One region of the Pseudoalteromonas sp. CO325X genome, then DNA from elsewhere that is predicted to be linked to it. Evidence: predicted binding sites of a transcription regulator. Region 1 holds the regulator's gene; each other region holds the start of a gene.

The links. Region 1 encodes sigma-54, which starts transcription at its own class of promoters, with help from an activator protein. Its sites were predicted from a motif close to GTTGGCACGNNNNTNGNNT; they were not measured.
Region 2: the regulator sigma-54 is predicted to act here: its motif matches at 1,958-1,976, upstream of EXT46_RS03045 (flagellar assembly protein T N-terminal domain-containing protein).
Region 3: the regulator sigma-54 is predicted to act here: its motif matches at 2,096-2,114, upstream of flgJ (flagellar assembly peptidoglycan hydrolase FlgJ).
Region 4: the regulator sigma-54 is predicted to act here: its motif matches at 1,836-1,854, upstream of flgA (flagellar basal body P-ring formation chaperone FlgA).

Annotation. Positions count from the first base shown of each region.
Region 1 is NZ_SGPG01000020.1:119,846-124,046, reverse strand. Features, by position in the region: gene lptC (LPS export ABC transporter periplasmic protein LptC) at 1-185, shown strand, start outside; gene lptA (lipopolysaccharide transport periplasmic protein LptA) at 175-699, shown strand; gene lptB (LPS export ABC transporter ATP-binding protein) at 699-1,424, shown strand; gene EXT46_RS10510 (RNA polymerase factor sigma-54) at 1,449-2,945, shown strand; gene hpf (ribosome hibernation promoting factor) at 2,971-3,258, shown strand; gene ptsN (PTS IIA-like nitrogen regulatory protein PtsN) at 3,260-3,706, shown strand; gene rapZ (RNase adapter RapZ) at 3,773-4,201, shown strand, end outside.
Region 2 is NZ_SGPG01000009.1:74,250-78,450, forward strand. Features, by position in the region: gene EXT46_RS03030 (LapD/MoxY N-terminal periplasmic domain-containing protein) at 1-487, opposite strand, end outside; gene EXT46_RS03035 (transglutaminase-like cysteine peptidase) at 484-1,119, opposite strand; gene EXT46_RS03040 (LPP20 family lipoprotein) at 1,428-1,883, opposite strand; gene EXT46_RS03045 (flagellar assembly protein T N-terminal domain-containing protein) at 2,012-3,181, shown strand; gene EXT46_RS03050 (glutathione peroxidase) at 3,329-4,063, shown strand.
Region 3 is NZ_SGPG01000009.1:48,431-52,631, forward strand. Features, by position in the region: gene flgK (flagellar hook-associated protein FlgK) at 1-1,121, opposite strand, end outside; gene flgJ (flagellar assembly peptidoglycan hydrolase FlgJ) at 1,125-2,060, opposite strand; gene EXT46_RS02940 (flagellar basal body P-ring protein FlgI) at 2,211-3,302, opposite strand; gene flgH (flagellar basal body L-ring protein FlgH) at 3,314-3,994, opposite strand; gene flgG (flagellar basal-body rod protein FlgG) at 4,009-4,201, opposite strand, start outside.
Region 4 is NZ_SGPG01000009.1:57,111-61,311, forward strand. Features, by position in the region: gene EXT46_RS02980 (protein-glutamate O-methyltransferase CheR) at 1-810, opposite strand, end outside; gene EXT46_RS02985 (chemotaxis protein) at 858-1,790, opposite strand; gene flgA (flagellar basal body P-ring formation chaperone FlgA) at 1,958-2,674, shown strand; gene flgM (flagellar biosynthesis anti-sigma factor FlgM) at 2,747-3,073, shown strand; gene flgN (flagellar export chaperone FlgN) at 3,066-3,494, shown strand; gene EXT46_RS03005 (retention module-containing protein) at 3,552-4,201, opposite strand, start outside.

The DNA.
Region 1 (4,201 bases):
TGATTGAGAAGGTCAGCGCTGAGGCCATTCAAGTTGATATAGATAGCCAGCGCATGGAGTCCGAGCAGGCTGTAGTATTAAGTGGCCCGAATATGAAGATCACTGGGCAAGGCTTGAAAGCAGACCTCAATACAGAGATAGTTGAATTAACAGAACATACGCGAACAATATATTATGACCAATAAAATCAGTGCATTAATTACATCCATCGCAATTGGCTTGTGCTCTGCCAGCGCGATTGCTGAGCAAATCACCGCCAAGGAAGTGTTAATTGATGCCGACAAACAACAAGCACTGATCAAAGAAAATATCACTATTTTTGATAAGAACGTGCATATTGTTCACGGCAAACGGGAAATAAAAGCTGACCGCCTTGAAGCTCACCGTCGTCCAGAATTGGGGGATAACAAGCAATTGCTCGTAGCCACCGGCTCACCAGCCGTGTACACCGAAGTGATGGAAGATGGCACAGAGATTTCTGCACAGGCGCTGGAAATTCGTTATGATGTCGCCTCTGAAACCCTTAAAATTCAAGGTGATGCCAAGATTGCCATGGCCGACCAGCATATCGTTGCCGAAACCATAAGCTATGATATTGCCAAACAGCTGATCACCGCTGAAAAAGATGAAAACTCCAGCACACGAGTGCGCACAACATTAACACCACAAAGTGACGATACGCCGGAGAAAGAGCAATAATGGCGACTCTTAAAGCACAAAAACTAGCGAAAAGCTATAAAGGCCGGGAGGTCGTCAAAAGTGTTGGCTTAGAGGTGCAAGCGGGTAGTATCGTCGGCTTGCTCGGCCCTAATGGAGCCGGTAAGACAACTACTTTTTACATGATAGTCGGCTTGGTACCCAGTGATAAAGGCACCATCAGTATTGATGATGAGGATATCACCTTGATGCCGATGCATTCTCGTGCGCGCTTAGGTATTGGTTATTTACCGCAAGAGTCATCTATTTTTCGAAAGCTGACAGTTTTTCAAAATTTGATGGCCATCCTAGAAACCCGCAAGGGCTTAAGCAAAGCCGAGCGTGAAAGCGAGCTTGAGGGCCTGCTTGATGAGTTCAATATACAGCACATTCGAGACTCACAAGGAATGGCGTTATCTGGTGGCGAACGTCGCCGGGTAGAAATAGCGCGAGCATTGGCGGCAAACCCCAAGTTTATCTTGTTGGATGAACCTTTTGCTGGTGTCGACCCTATTTCAGTGTTAGATATAAAGAAAATCATAGAGCATCTGCGCAATCGTGGCATTGGTGTATTAATCACCGACCACAATGTGCGAGAGACCCTAGACGTATGTGAAACCGCATACATTGTTTCCCATGGCGAGCTCATTGCTTCCGGCACTCCAGAGCAAGTTCTTGCCGATCAAACGGTTCGCGACGTCTATTTGGGTGAGCAGTTTAGATTATAACGATTAAAGGATTGTTAGAGATACATGAGGCAATCATTACAGCTGCGCCTAGGCCAGCAATTAACAATGACCCCACAATTGCAGCAAGCGATTCGCCTGTTGCAGCTCAGTACTTTGGATCTCCAACAAGAAATTCAAGAGGCGTTGGACGCCAACCCATTACTTGAAGTTGAAGAAGACAATTACGCCGACAATAACGACAACCAAGAGCAAAAAGAGTCGACGTCCGACAGCCAAAATAACGACATCGCCGAGACGGCCAGTGCCAGCAAAGATGAAGTTGAAAGTGCTGATGCCATGAACAACGAGTCCATCAGTGAGGACTTGCCCATGGATGTGTCTTGGGATGAGTATATTAGTGCGGCTCCCGTTGCCTCCTCTGGGCCTATGCCAGAAGATGAGTCTATCTATCAAGGCGAAACCACCGAGTCGCTGCACGATTATTTGATGTGGCAGCTGCAATTAACACCTTTTAGTGCCACCGACGAGGCCATCGCCACAGCCATCATTGAAGCCATCAATGACAACGGCATTTTAACGGTCAGTTGTGAAGATCTGCTGGAAAGCTTGAACCATGACGAACAAGACGATGGTATCGAGCTCGATGAAATTGAAGCCGTCCTTAAGCGTATCCAACTCTTTGATCCAGTAGGAATTGGTGCGCGTTCTTTACAAGAGTGCTTGTTGATCCAGCTCAAGCAATTTGACCCACAAACTCCTTGGCTTGAAGAGACCAAAGAGGTAATTTGTAACTATATTGATTTGCTTGGTAGTCGTGACTATCGCACCTTGATGAAAAAGACTAAGCTTAAAGAAGCGCAGTTAAAAGAGGTGATGACACTGATACACAGTTTAAATCCAACTCCTGCAGCCACGATTGTGCGAGAGCAGTCAGAGTATGTGATTCCAGATGTATCGGTGAAGAAAGTTAAAGGCCGCTGGGTGGTTGAATTAAACCCAGATAGTATGCCTAAGATCCGCGTTAACGATCACTATGCATCAATGTCGCGAAGCTGTAAGTCGCAAAGTGATAGTCAATTTATTCGCTCGCATTTACAAGAAGCGAAATGGTTTATAAAGAGCTTGGAGCAACGCAATGATACGCTACTTAAAGTAACTAATTGCATTGTTCAACAACAACAGGCATTCTTTGAACATGGTGAAGAGGCAATGAAGCCAATGGTGCTTAATGACGTTGCCGAAATGGTGGAAATGCATGAGTCAACGATTTCCCGTGTGACCACCCAAAAGTATATGCATACACCACGGGGTATTTTTGAGCTGAAGTACTTTTTCTCCAGCCATGTTACAACCGAAAACGGAGGTGAATGCTCGTCCACAGCGATTCGAGCATTGATCAAAAAGCTAGTAGCTGCGGAGAATCCTGCTAAGCCGTTGAGTGATAGCAAGATTGCCGACGTACTAGCCGAGCAAGGAATTAAAGTGGCTCGGCGCACGATAGCTAAATATCGTGAATCGCTAGCCATTCCACCGTCAAATCAGCGTAAAAGTTTGATATAGACGTTAGACAAGAAGGAAAATGCTTATGCAATTAAATCTTACCGGTCGTCACGTAGAAATCACTGATTCTCTTCGCAACTATGTGAATAGCAAATTTGCAAAATTAGAGCGTCACTTTGACCATATAAATAATGTGCATGTCATTCTTGATATTGAAAAACTAACACAAAAAGCAGAAGCTACTCTTCACGTTAACGGTGGTGAACTGTTCGCAACCGCAGAGCACCAGGATATGTATGCGGCGATCGACGGCTTAATTGATAAGCTCGACCGTCAAGTGATTAAACATAAAGAGAAATTATCTCGTCACTAACATGAACCTAGATTCACTCTTTAGCAAGGACTGCAGCAAAGCTGCGGTCCTTTTTAATAGCAAAAAAAGAATGCTGGAGTACCTCTCTCAGGTGGCACATCAGCACAGCCCTCACCTCAGCGAGCAATCGGTACTTGATGCTTTGCTGACCCGCGAAAAGCTGGGCAGTACCGGTATAGGTAAAGGCGTTGCTATTCCGCACGGCCGTCTCGATGGTATCGACAGTACCATTGCCATTGTTGTAACTAATCGCGAAGCCATTAACTTTGATGCCATTGATAACCTTCCGGTGGATATCTTTGTCGCACTTTTAGTGCCGGCCAATGAGACTGAACAACACCTGAAGACCTTAGCGACAATTGCTGATAAACTAAAAGACAAACAACTGTGTAAACAACTGCGCTCAGCCAGCAGCGATCAAGAGCTTTATCAATTGATCGCCGACTAATGCGCGCCGTATTGATTCATGGTGTCGTTTAAATGTGCGTCTTGGGGTAAAACAAGGAGTTGTCGGATGGAACTTATCATTGTCAGTGGTCGCTCGGGTTCTGGAAAATCAGTCGCGTTACGGGTGCTCGAAGACCTTGGGTACTATTGCGTAGATAACATCCCGGTTATTTTACTCCCCTCTTTGGTGCGCAGTGTTTCGGCAAATTATGACAAAATTGCCGTCAGTATCGACGTGCGCAATTTGCCCAAAGAGCAGCATGAATTTAACGACATTCTCGCTTATCTGCCTGAGTTTGCTAAGCCTTCGCTATTTTACCTTGATAGTGACGAACAAACGTTGATTAAGCGTTTCTCTGAAACTCGTCGGCTACACCCCTTATCAATGCAAAATATGACGTTGGATGTCGCTATTCGTGAAGAGAAGCAGCTTCTTGATGTACTCATCTCCCACGCCGACTTTATTATTGATACAACTGAGCTCAGCGTTCACCAG
Region 2 (4,201 bases), on a different contig from region 1:
GCACATTGTCCCATAAAGCTTCTAGTGCATATCTTTGCTGACTCTGAATATACAAGGTGCCGTATTGTTGCCAACCATTGCTTATTTGTGCAACGCCGGCGTCGACCTTAAAAGCAAACATCTGTGCAAACCAACTAGGTACTGAGGCATGTTCGTGCTGTGTAAGCGAACGCTCAACCACAACTTCACCCTGTGTATCGACTAATTTAATCTGCTGATAGTGGCCGGTATCAAAGGCTGCTGAGACGAAAAGCTCAACGGTCACTGGGTCTTTATCCATCTGACTGAGCGCAAGCGCTAAGGTTGTGGCATTATCGGCGTTTTTCAAATAAAGCTCTTCGGTGAAGCTAGATTTAACATTGTATCCGCTAATGAGTACGCTGCTGATCAACCCACTCAAAGCAATAACCACAATCACCAGCCACAGTTGTACCACCAGAGATATACGGTGCGCCCCATTGGACGCCGTAGATGCTTGCTTTATCACCACCTAACTCCTTGCTGTTCCATTTTCTTTAAAACCGAATGCCAGCGAGATAATCTCGCCCGAGGGTCGGCCACACTGTGGGTTGACGTTGCAGTCCACAGACCTTCACTGTTAAAGCTGAAAACCGGATATAAATCAGTGCGCTTCTCTGCTGGCAAAATAGCACTTGTCAGCGAGTCGAGAATGATGGGTTGGCTACTGGGTGTCGGGTAATAACCCAACACCATATGCGCTTGAAACTCTTGACTGCGAGGGCCACCTATTTGCGCTTTAACATAGATAAGCCGTAGCTTATTATCAGCGATGCCTAGCATCCTCAATGACGCGTATTTCGCTATGGCGTAGTCTTCACAATCGCCCAGCCCCTGCCCCAGGGTTTCTAATGGCGTTGCCCAATAATCTTGTTGTTTGTAGAGAAGTTGGTCGGTGCGGTAGCGCACTTGCGTGGCAAAAAACTGATTGACCAGTTGCACTTTGCGGGTTTCGGGCTGCGCACTCAAGCTAGCTAGTAATTGCTGCCAGCGCTGCGCCACCAGTAAACGTTGAGTACCGTATTGATTGCGCATAAGCGTTTGAAACAAGTCGCTGTCCATAGTTGCGCCAGCGTGAATGGCACTCATGAGCAATGTCATGGCGAACACTAAACCTAGCCCCAGCCACCGTATTTTATTTATAATTTTCGCACTGCTCACTACGTCCTAAAAGCCTACATAGTTTCTGCGCACCGCTTAGGACGCAATGGGTTTGATTTATTAAAGCATAGCAGTGATTTTCAGTTCTGCAGCACCCGATGTTGGCCGTAAATGCAGTATAAAGAGGTGCTTAGAATAAGTTTGATATTAGCAATTAAAGCAAAAATGCAGGTGTATAAAGGCAAGAAAAGATAAAACCCAAGCGCACAGGCGTACACTTGGGGCAATGTTATATATCAGCAAGCACCTCAGTAGTAAGTGACCTTTTTTACCTTGCGAGGTTTACTCTGAGTAATGTAAAGATCGTGTACTAGCTTCATATCCAGTTCTAATTCAGTCGCATAACTGTCGCCAACAACATAACTGCGTTTAACTCGAGCCCCTCGGATCACCCCTTGAACCCGTGCCTGCAGTACATCATCTCCAGCAATGGCATTGGCAACGGTGGTTTGCCCTTGCATTTGCTGGCCATAAACCTGCTCCGCCAACTCCCGGTAAGCTTCTATCTTTGAAGCTTTCATCGCCATCAGCGATTTTTGCTGGGCGCTTTCACCGGGCTGCGGTGCAATAGGCGCGTAGCCAATCGCACGTAAAATCGGATAATTGTCAGGCTGCTCGATGGCATATTCAACGTGCTTATCAAACACGCTGCTGCAACCGAGCATGCTCCATGTGCTGATCAGCAGTATCATCATTCGTAGCATGTTTTGCTCCACATTGATTGTCTCTAAACCTATGCTCAGTAGTATGCACGATAAATGCCACTATTACAGGGGGAGTTGGTATGTTCTTTGCTGTCTTTGTTGCAAGAACATTTTTAGGTGGGATAACTATGCGATATTTGGCATCTGTGTGCGCACTGATGATTGCACTAATAAGCCCGAGTGTCAGCGCCCAATGGTTGCAAACCACAGGGGTTGCGACTTTAGAGGATGGAGATACTGAAACAGCACGCGCCAGCGCGGTCAGCGACGCTATAAAACAGGCGTTATTATATTCAGGGCTGGAGCTATCCAGTGTGCAGACCTTGACTAACGGCGTGCTCACTCAGGATCACCTTTCTTTGCAAGCACATGGTCAAGTACAACAAATGCAGCTGCTCGAAGAGCAACAAAGTGATGGCATGATCAGTGTCACCATGCAAATTGAAGTGTTAGACAACCCACAGCAATGCCCTGAACAAGACTTTGTTAGCCACTTTGCTCTCACACGCACGGCATTGGACAATCCACAGCAAGCTCGTTATGGTCAAATATTTGACGTGGCCCCAGCTTTTACTAAGCAGCTCTACGCAATTATGAGCCAAACGCAACTAGCAATGCTGCCTATTCCTTATTTTAAAGAAGCGGTGGATGTTAGCCCCTTCTTTACACAGCAATTTCAGTATGATGAAAACGTACTGGAATATATTCGCGACAAAAGTAACAGTCAGTACGTGTTACTTTCGCAAATCACCGATATTTCCACCGGCAAGCAATTAAATAATGATTATGCATTTTGGCAGGACGAAAGCTATAACCGCTATTTTAATGTAGAGTTTGCGTTATTCGATGCCTTGAGCTTTGAAAAAATATGGCAAAAAGCCTATCAAACTCAAGGGCCTTGGCAATTTGAAAAAACCGCTCGTATCGATGTAAACAGTGGCACTTTTTGGCAGAGCCAATACGGACGAGCCATTACTGCGCTCAGTGAAAAAGTGATGTTTGACCTTAACAATGAGCTGCGCTGCCTACCGACCCGTGGCTTAATTCAGCATATTGATGGTGACCAAGTAGTTGTCAACTTAGGTAAAGCCAACGGCTTAATGATGGGCCAGCAACTCACTTTGGCACATAGCAGCAACCTCACCACCTATGCAGGCAAACATTTGCCACGTCAGGTAACTACCTTACATCGTGTAGAAGTGAATCAGCTTTACCAACACAGTGCCATTGCCACTAATATTGGTAAACGGCCACTAGCGAATATTCAACTCAACGACTTAGTGTTACTGAGCCAATAGCCTGGCTCAGCACTTCCTGCGTACCATTTAAAATCAAGATACGTTCAACGTTCGGTTTTAACAATCAAAGTCATCAATTCTTACTGATATACAAATCGACTCGCTTTTGTCACACTGTACCCAACACATCGAAAGGAGATTATCAGTATGACAACATTAAACAACAGCGAAGGCCAACGAATTCCTCAGGTGACATTTGCAGTGCGTAAAGGCGAGCAATGGCAACAACTTACCTCAAACGATATCTTTGCAGGTAAGACGGTCGTGGTTTTCTCATTGCCCGGCGCGTTTACACCGACCTGCTCGTCAACACACTTACCCCGCTACAACGAGCTTGCAGGTGTACTAAAACAAAATGGCGTAGATGACATTGTCTGCGTGTCGGTAAACGATACATTTGTTATGAATGCCTGGGCTGAGCACCAAGAGGCCGACAATATTACCTTACTCCCTGACGGTAACGGCGAGTTCACTGACGGCATGGGCATGCTGGTTGACAAGAACGACCTAGGTTTTGGTAAACGTAGCTGGCGCTACTCCATGCTCGTGAAAGACGGCGTGGTCGAGAAGATGTTTATCGAGCCGCAAAAACCAGGCGACCCTTTTGAGGTATCGGATGCAGATACTATGCTTGATTATATTAACCCCAAACAAAGTAAGCCACAGCCAGTAAGCATTATTACAAAGCCGGGATGCCCGTTTTGTACCAAAGCGAAAACAATGCTTACGCAGCACGGTCTTGCTTTTGAGGAAATTGTGTTGGGTAGTCAAGCGTCGCTTACCAGCTTAAAAGCGATATCCGGTAGAGATACGGTACCGCAAGTATTTATTGGTGGGCAACATATAGGTGGCTCTGATGATTTAGCGAGATACTTCGAATAACCCGCACCAAGTTCTAAAAGGGTTACTATATACGTAGCCCTCTTTTCTAGTAAATAAACACCCAAATCGTGCTTCTAAGAAGTATCACGACAAACAACTTAGCTCGTCATGCAAATGACAGCTTCCTCGCCCATTTCC
Region 3 (4,201 bases), on a different contig from region 1:
TTATTAAGGGGCACTATCTCTACGGTTGTTGGCGAAGTAAAGGTAACACGGAAATCCGTTGCCGGAATCTCTTTGCCCATTCCCTGCTCTAAACCAGCCTGCAAATTGCCCGACCCCGCATTAGCGGCAAATGGTAAGCCGTTGACGGTGGGCAAAGTGAACAGATCACCGCCTATTTCACCGTTGGCGTCCATCCCCAAGCGGTTTTGCTGATTGAAGGCGTCGGCTAATGATAAGCCCATTTGTCCTAGCTGATTTTGCGCCGGTATAAGTACCTCATCTCGATAAGCCAACAGGCCACCAATCTCGCCTTTTAAGCTGTTGGTATCAATCTCTAAGCTATTGGCTTGCCCGGAGGTCACATCAAGGCGAAGTTCCTTAAGGTTCGGATCTGGGTCGCCATTTAACGAGAACAAGTTAAAGCTACCATTTTCCATAACCAAGGCTTCACCTGTGGACATGAACACCAATTTTTCACCGTGAGGTCCGTCAAGTGTTTCTAGGTTCATTAGCTCTGAAAGATCTTTAATCGCTTTGTCGCGCTCGTTATAGACCGAGCTGGCATCAGCTTGATCTTTCTTGCCATGAACAGCGGTAATTTGGTTGTTCAGCTCACTAATTTTCTCAATTAAGCCATTGGCTTCATCAGCAAGGATCCCAAGCTGATCATTCACCACACTCTTTTGTTGCGACACAATCCCTGACAACCTATCCATCTGATTAACAAAGTTTTCCGCGTTGGTGAAGAACAACGAGCGGGTAACATTGTTAGAGGGCTGATTCAGCGCCTCTTGCAAATTATTAAACATGCCATTGATTTGCGTAGACAGGCTATTGGACTCCTCAGAGAACTGGCTATCAATACGCTGTGCTTCCTCCATAAAGCGCTCAAAGAAGGAGCGATTAGAGGTATCTCTATTGAGTTGCTGTTGTGCAAACTCATTGAGCAAACGATAGGTTTGCCCACGGCCGACCTGATTGTCGAAGGTGGTGCCATGCTCTGTACGCTCGCGCACGTAGCCTTCGGTATTAATATTGGCAATATTTTTACTGGTAGTATTAAGCAGCTCGGTATTGGCACGAATGCCTGAACTGGCAATGTTTAGTAGGTTAAATGACATGATCTACTCTCCTTGCCTTAGCAGATCACCGGCTAGGGCGCGTAATTCGCTTTGTCCTAACACACGTTTAATTTTCTCTGCATACTGTGGATCGGTGGCGTAGCCAGCTTGTTGTATAGCGTCGATAAACTGATGAGGCTTATCGGCCACATCTAAAGCCTGCTGGTAACGGGGATTAGTTTTTAAAAATGAGACAAAATCATCGAAACTTTGTTTAATAGAGTCATACACTCGGAACGGTTCTTTACGCTGAACCGCAACTCCTCCTTCATACTCTAATGTTGGTTTAACAGTCGCTTCCCCCTGCCAGTCACGGTGCGCTTTGATATTAAATAAATTGTTCGAACTTTCGCCGCTCGCAGTTTTAATAATGTGCTTGCCCCAACCAGTTTCCAATGCTGCTTGAGCAACCATAACACCGGGGTGCACACCGATTTTACCAGCTGCTTGACGGGCAACGTCCCACACCCCTTCGACAAACTCCTTGGCATTGGCGAAATCGGCTTTGTGAGCGATAGGAGATGCCTCAGTGTATTGTTCTTGAGTTTTCACTTGCGCGTTGTTTAACCGCGCATCACGCAAAGCTGACGCAGGCATATAGCTGTCTTTTTGTGGCGATAACTGTTGCACAATCAAATCGGCCAAGCCCAGTGAGCCATTCGCCGATAACTCACTGGAAAGCTGCTGATCATGCATGTCTTGGAAGTATTTAACGCTGCTGGCATTAAACGGACTGTCTTCGTCTTCGAAGGCTTCATTGGCTTTGCGCATGCTTTTGAGCAGCATTTGCGTAAAGATAGACTCAAACTGCTGCGCTGCTTGCTTTAGGGCCGCGCGCTCGCCGTCGCTGCCGGCTGGCTGTTTTAACGCATCTTGACGAAGCTTATCTAAGCTATTGAGATCGAAGACGCTTTGCGTTTGCAGTTGGTTAGCATCCATAAGACTGACAAAGTTATGACTAGATGCAAAAACTAAAGCAAAAAACGTACCACTGACTTTATAGCTCTGATTAACAAGAACTTAGATGGCTATAAAAACAGCAAACCCCAAGGCTTTGGGCACTTGGGGTTTGCTGTTGCAGTATCAGATTTAAATGACCACCAACTGACCATTAATAGCACCAGCCTCTTTTAACGCCTCAAGAATGGCCATTAAATCTCCCGGTGCGGCGCCCACTTCATTAATTGCGCGCACAAGATCATCTAAACTCACCCCGGGGTCAAAAACAAAGGCACGCGAGTCGTCTTCACGCACATCAATAATACTTTGATTGGTAACCACCGTCTCACCCTCGGCCAATGCATTAGGCTGCGACACTTCTGCATTTTCGGCGATGGTCACCGTGAGCCCGCCATGAGTAATAGCCGCTGGCTGCAACTTAACATTTTTGCCAATCACTATGGTACCGGTACGGGAGTTGACAATGATTTTCGCAGCATTATCGGCAGGAGTGAATTCAAGGTTCTCCAGCGTCGATAAATAAGCGACTCGTTGCGAAACATCACGTGGGGCAGTTACGCGCACTGACGCCGCGTCCATTGCCATTGCGGTATTCGGCCCGACGAGATTATTAATGGTATCGGATAAGCGCTTCGCGGTAGTAAAGTCAGGACGATTAAGGTTAAAGGTAATGTAATCCCCTTGGGTAAAGGGGCTTGGGATCGCGCGCTCGACAATGCCGCCATTAGGAATTCGCCCCACAGTTGGCGTATTGACCACCACACGTGAGCCATCAAGCCCTTGCGCGCCTAATCCACTGACAACTAAACTACCTTGAGCAATAGCATAAATATTACCATCGACACCTTTCAAGAAGGTTTGCAATAAGGTACCACCGCGTAGGCTCTCAGCACTGCCTACTGAAGAGACAGTGACATCCATACTCTGGCCGGGTTTGATAAACGCCGGCATATCCGCATGAACGGCAACCGCTGCAACATTATTAATCTTTGGCTTGAGGTTGGCCGGCAAAGTAATGCCAAAGTTATTCAACATCGCTTTAAAGCTTTGTTCGGTAAAGCGGCTCTTCTCTCCCGTGCCAGGCAGACCCACAACCAGACCATAACCCACTAACTGGTTACTACGTACGCCCTCAACCATGGCCACATCTTTGACACGCTCGGCAAAACTTTGCCAGCTAGTCAACGCCATGCAGAACACGATAAGGTTTAACCATTTCATGACTGGACTCCTTAGAATGGGAACAAAGTGCTCATAAAGAACCGTGATAGCCAACCGGCACTTTGCGTTTCTTGCAGCTCGCCTTTGCCAGAATATTGAATACGCGCATTAGCGATACGGCTACTTTCTACGGTGTTTTCGGAGCTCACATCAGCTGGGCGAACAATGCCTTCTAAGCGAATAAACTCCTGCCCAGTATTAAGCGTTAACCATTTTTCGCCACGAATCACCAGGTTACCATTGGGCAGCACACGCATCACATTCACGGAAATATTGCCTGACAAACTATTGGATTGATTAGATTTAGCGTCGCCGGTGAACGAAGCATCTGAGTTCACACCCATTTGAATGCTATCTCCACCGATATTGACCGGATTGCCGCCTAAACCAATAACCGGCTCTAACCCCAGCTCGGTCTCCCTGTCTGTTTCCGTTTTTGCCGTTTTTGATGCTTGCGTTGACTCACGCAGTACCACAGTAATGATATCTCCAGTACGCAACGCTTTCTTATCGGCATACAAATCGTTCGCCAATACGGGATTGAAAAGGCCGCCACTTTGGGTCATGTTTTGTGTTGCTTCCTGCGGATACATCGGCGCATAGTAAGGGTCGTTTTCGACAACATGGGAGTTTTGTGTAGAAACACACCCTGTAGCAAGTACAAAAGTAATTGATAGTGCAATTGGCCTAATCATAATGCCCCCACTTATAGCTGCTGATTAATATAGCTGAGCATCTGGTCTACAGATGAAATCACTTTAGAGTTCATCTCATAAACACGCTGTGTTTCAATTAAGTTGACCAGCTCTTCGGTCACATTAACGTTCGAGGTTTCCAATGCTCCTTGAACAATAATACCCAAGCCGTCTACTCCCGGGTTACCTTGCACCGGAGCGCCA
Region 4 (4,201 bases), on a different contig from region 1:
ACCGGGATTACAACGGATCATATCGAACTCGGTACTCAAGCCTGTCATTGATTCACTCGCTCCTAAAAACAAATATCCCTTAGGGTTAAGCGCTTGCGCGAATTGACCAATGATCTTGGCTTTTACTTCCGGAGAAAAATAAATAAGGACGTTGCGACAAAAGATAATGTCAAACTTACCCAGCAACGCATATGAATCCAGTAAATTCAAATGGCGAAAGCTCACCATACGTTTTACATTGTCATTAACTTTAGCCATACCGTTGCCGCTATCGCTAAAAAACTTTTTGCGTCTTTCAGCACTGAGCCCTCGAGCCAATGCCAATGAGTCATACTCAGCATTTTTACAAATATCGAGCATGGTATTAGAGATATCCGTACCGATTATTTGCGCTCCCGAGGACAGTTGACCTGGGCGGGACTGTTGATATTCGGCCACTGACATCGCTATTGAGTAGGGTTCTTGCCCTGAAGAACTGGCCGCCGACCAAATTTTTACCGGCCGACGTAAATCTTTGCACTCAGGTAAGAGCTTTGTCTTCAATAATTCAAACGGATAAGAGTCGCGAAACCACAATGTTTCATTGGTGGTCATGGCATCAACAACAGCGGCACGAAGTTGCCGCTCATGCGGGCTCAACGTTTTACTAACCAACTGCGACAAAGATTCAACGCTAAAGCGAGCCATCAGCGGAGCCAAGCGACTTTTAACTAAATAAAGTTTGTTATCACCCAGCACAATGCCACACTGCTGTTCTAAAAATGCACGAAACTGGTTGTATTCACCGAGCTCTAAATGCTTATTTTCCAAATTACTCTCACCTAACTCACTTGAAGCGGTTACAAGACAAGGCGGCATTAATCACAATGCACCCACTTTTTAACTGCTGTAGCCAGTTCGTCGGGGTTAAATTTGGCAATAAAATCATCTGCCCCAACTTTTTCTATCATCGCATGGTTAAATACGCCACTTAAAGAGGTGTGCAGTATCACATGCAATGGTGCCAGCTTCGGATCCGCTTTGACCTCTGCTGTTAAGGTATAGCCGTCCATCTCTGGCATTTCCACATCCGATATCAGTAACGCCACTCGCTCAGTGATATCATCTTTGCAGTCGAGCTTCGCTATTTCTTTTAATCGCAGCAGGGCCTCTTTACCGTTTTTCGCCAGCTCAGTTTGCACCCCGAGAGGCTCCAGTGCCCGTTTTACTTGATTACGCGCCACGGCAGAGTCATCGGCAATAAACACAATACGCTCACCGAGATCTTTCTGCATCTCGCCATCTGAGGCAATGCCCTCACTGACCTCGGTATTAACAGGGCTGATCTCTGCAAGAATTTTTTCGACATCCAAGATTTCTACGAGCTCGTCATCAATCTCAGTCACTGCGGTAAGGTAAGAATAACGCCCCGCACCTGACGGCGGTGGCATAATCTTTTCCCAGTTCATATTGACGATACGCTCAACGCCACCCACCAAAAACCCCTGCACAGAGCGGTTATATTCGGCGATAATAATAAAGCAATTTTCAATATCAGTGATGGCCGGACCGCCTACTGCCATAGACAAATCGATGATAGAAATGGTTTGTCCACGAATATGCGCTACCCCACGAATATAAGAATTCGTTTTCGGCATATTTGTTAGTGGTGGACACTGAAGGACTTCTCTAACTTTAAAAACGTTGATCCCGAACCGCTGGCGTCCTTTTAGTTTAAACAGCAATAATTCAAGGCGGTTTTGACCCACAAGTTGGGTTCGTTGATTGACAGAATCTAAAATGCCAGCCATCGGATTCTCCTAGCATTAATTTACAACTTCGCACACTCGCGCCAAATAGGAACGCATTTTGCTTCTTAGCTTCATACGTTAGTATAACTACGCTAGAACGCCCAGTTTTTGACGCTTCGTAGTTATACCCTGTTTTACCCAATAAGCATAGTCGAAACATGGTGAGTATGTTCAAAAAAATTCAACTTTTCCAAAGCTTATGGTTAATAGCCGGTGTATTAATAAGCTCAACGGCTGAGGCAAACAACAGCCAACAACAGCGCTATGATCGCCACGCTTTGCAAACGCTTGCTGAGCAATACATCACAGAGCAAGCGCACATTCAGCCCGATCAAGAGCTGCAAGTGCAAGCGATGGACTTAGATGCGCGCATCGGTCCTAGAGAGTGTGCAGTAACACCGCAAGCCTCTACGGCTAGCGCTCCGCCATTTAATCGGCAGGTAACAGTAAAACTTAAGTGTCCAAGTCCTGCTCTTTGGAGTCAGTATGTCCATGTACGCATCAGTAAGCTCTCTACTATCGTGGTCGCCAATGATCACATTGCCCGTGGGCAAATTATTAGTGCTGATGATTTAACTACGGAGCAGCGTCCGCAACATTTTGTTCGCGCTCGCTACATAGAGCAGCCAGAAGTTATTGTCGGCAGCCGTAGTAAACGCAGTATTCGCAGAGGATTGCCAATTAGTATGAATCAGTTGTGCATGGTGTGTAAGGGCGATAATGTGAGCATTATTGCCCGCTTTAACGGACTCACTATAAAAACATCTGGAGAAGCGCTAGAAGATGGCGGTGTCGGCGATAATATTCGCGTGCGTAATGTAAAGTCTGGCCGGCTAATCAATGCCAAAGTAACAGCAGTGGAAACCGTGGCGGTTAATATTTAAATTTTATGCTAAAGTATTGGCTAGAATGGCCGATAAACAGTGCAAAGGTCAATATAGCTTAGGTAATTAGTGATGGTGAATCAAGTCAACAAAGGCCAGCAAGGCTCGGTGTACAACACACCACAAAATAAAGTGGAGCAACAAAAGCTCAACCAAACGCAAACTCAAGGTAATGAGGCAAATGCAAAAGCCAGTACTAAGGCTGCAGCAGATTCAGTAAGCCTTACCCCACAAGCAAAGCAAATGAAGTCTTTGCAAGAAAAAGCTGAGCGCTCATCAGGGTTCGATCAACAAAAGGTTGACGAATTAAAGCAAGCTATCAGTGAAGGAAAATATCAAGTAGATAGCGAAAAGCTTGCTAAAAACATCGCTGCGTTTGAGTTCGATTTGTATGGCTGATTCAGCACTTAGTGTAGCTCTCGGCCAACAGCTCTCAAGTTTACAAAACTTGCTACAGCTACTTGAAGACGAGCTGAGCGCTATTGCTGGGCGCAGTGGTGATGAGCTGAAGGAATTAACGCCTAGAAAAGAGCAAGCGCTTGTTCAAATTCAGCAACAAGACCAGCATATTGCTCAGCTATTGAAAGCGCAAGAGCAAGAGGTATTAGCGCCGCACCAAGAGATGATAGAGCATGCACAGACTTTATTGCTAAAATGCAAACAGCAAAATCAAGTGAACGCCCAAGCTGCTCATAATGCTCAACTCACTGTCAAACAACTCAAAGATATTCTTATCGGCGCACCAAGTTCATTAACCTATGCTGCCGACGGTGGGATTGACCGCAGCGAAAATAAAATCGTAAAGAATTTAAAAGCCTGAACCTACTAAGCTAAATATTGATTTGAAAAAGGGAGCCTGAGCTCCCTTTTTTGTCTTTTATAATTCGCCTTTGCCTGAGCTATCCAGCATCGCTTTGAGCACTTCATCTTCGCCAACAGTGGCATAATGCGAGGCTCCTCCAAAGCCATGCTCCTCACTTGTTACTGTTTGCTCTGAGGCTAAATCATCAAATTGAGCTAATACTTCTTCTGCCTCACCGGGATTATCCAAAATTGACTCTGCTCCTAACAAGCCCGATTCACTGATAGCTTGCTCGGCACTGACTGTGATTTCTTTTACTTGGTTAAACTCGGTAAACTGCTCATTATTTAAGCTAAAACTTACAGCCTCATAATCCAGAGTCTCAACACTGGCATAATGGCTTTGACTATCAGTTTCTTCAACCACCACCTCTTGAGCGGAAGCGCTGATCTCTAAAGGTTGCTCTGCTGAGGAGTTTTCATAAATAGAGCCACTATCAAACACCTGATTATTGGTATCTTTTACTAAATAGTTGCCCGCATCATCAATGGTCACGAAATAATAATCCTCACCACTGAGTAAATCTAAATCAAGTAATGAGAGAGTATATCCCCAGTCCCCACTAGCGTCAGTGGTTGTACTCGGGTAAGTATTTAGAACATCCAAGTCAATACCCAATAGGCCAACACCAATTAAGCTAGAGCCAACAATGTAGATCTCTGTAC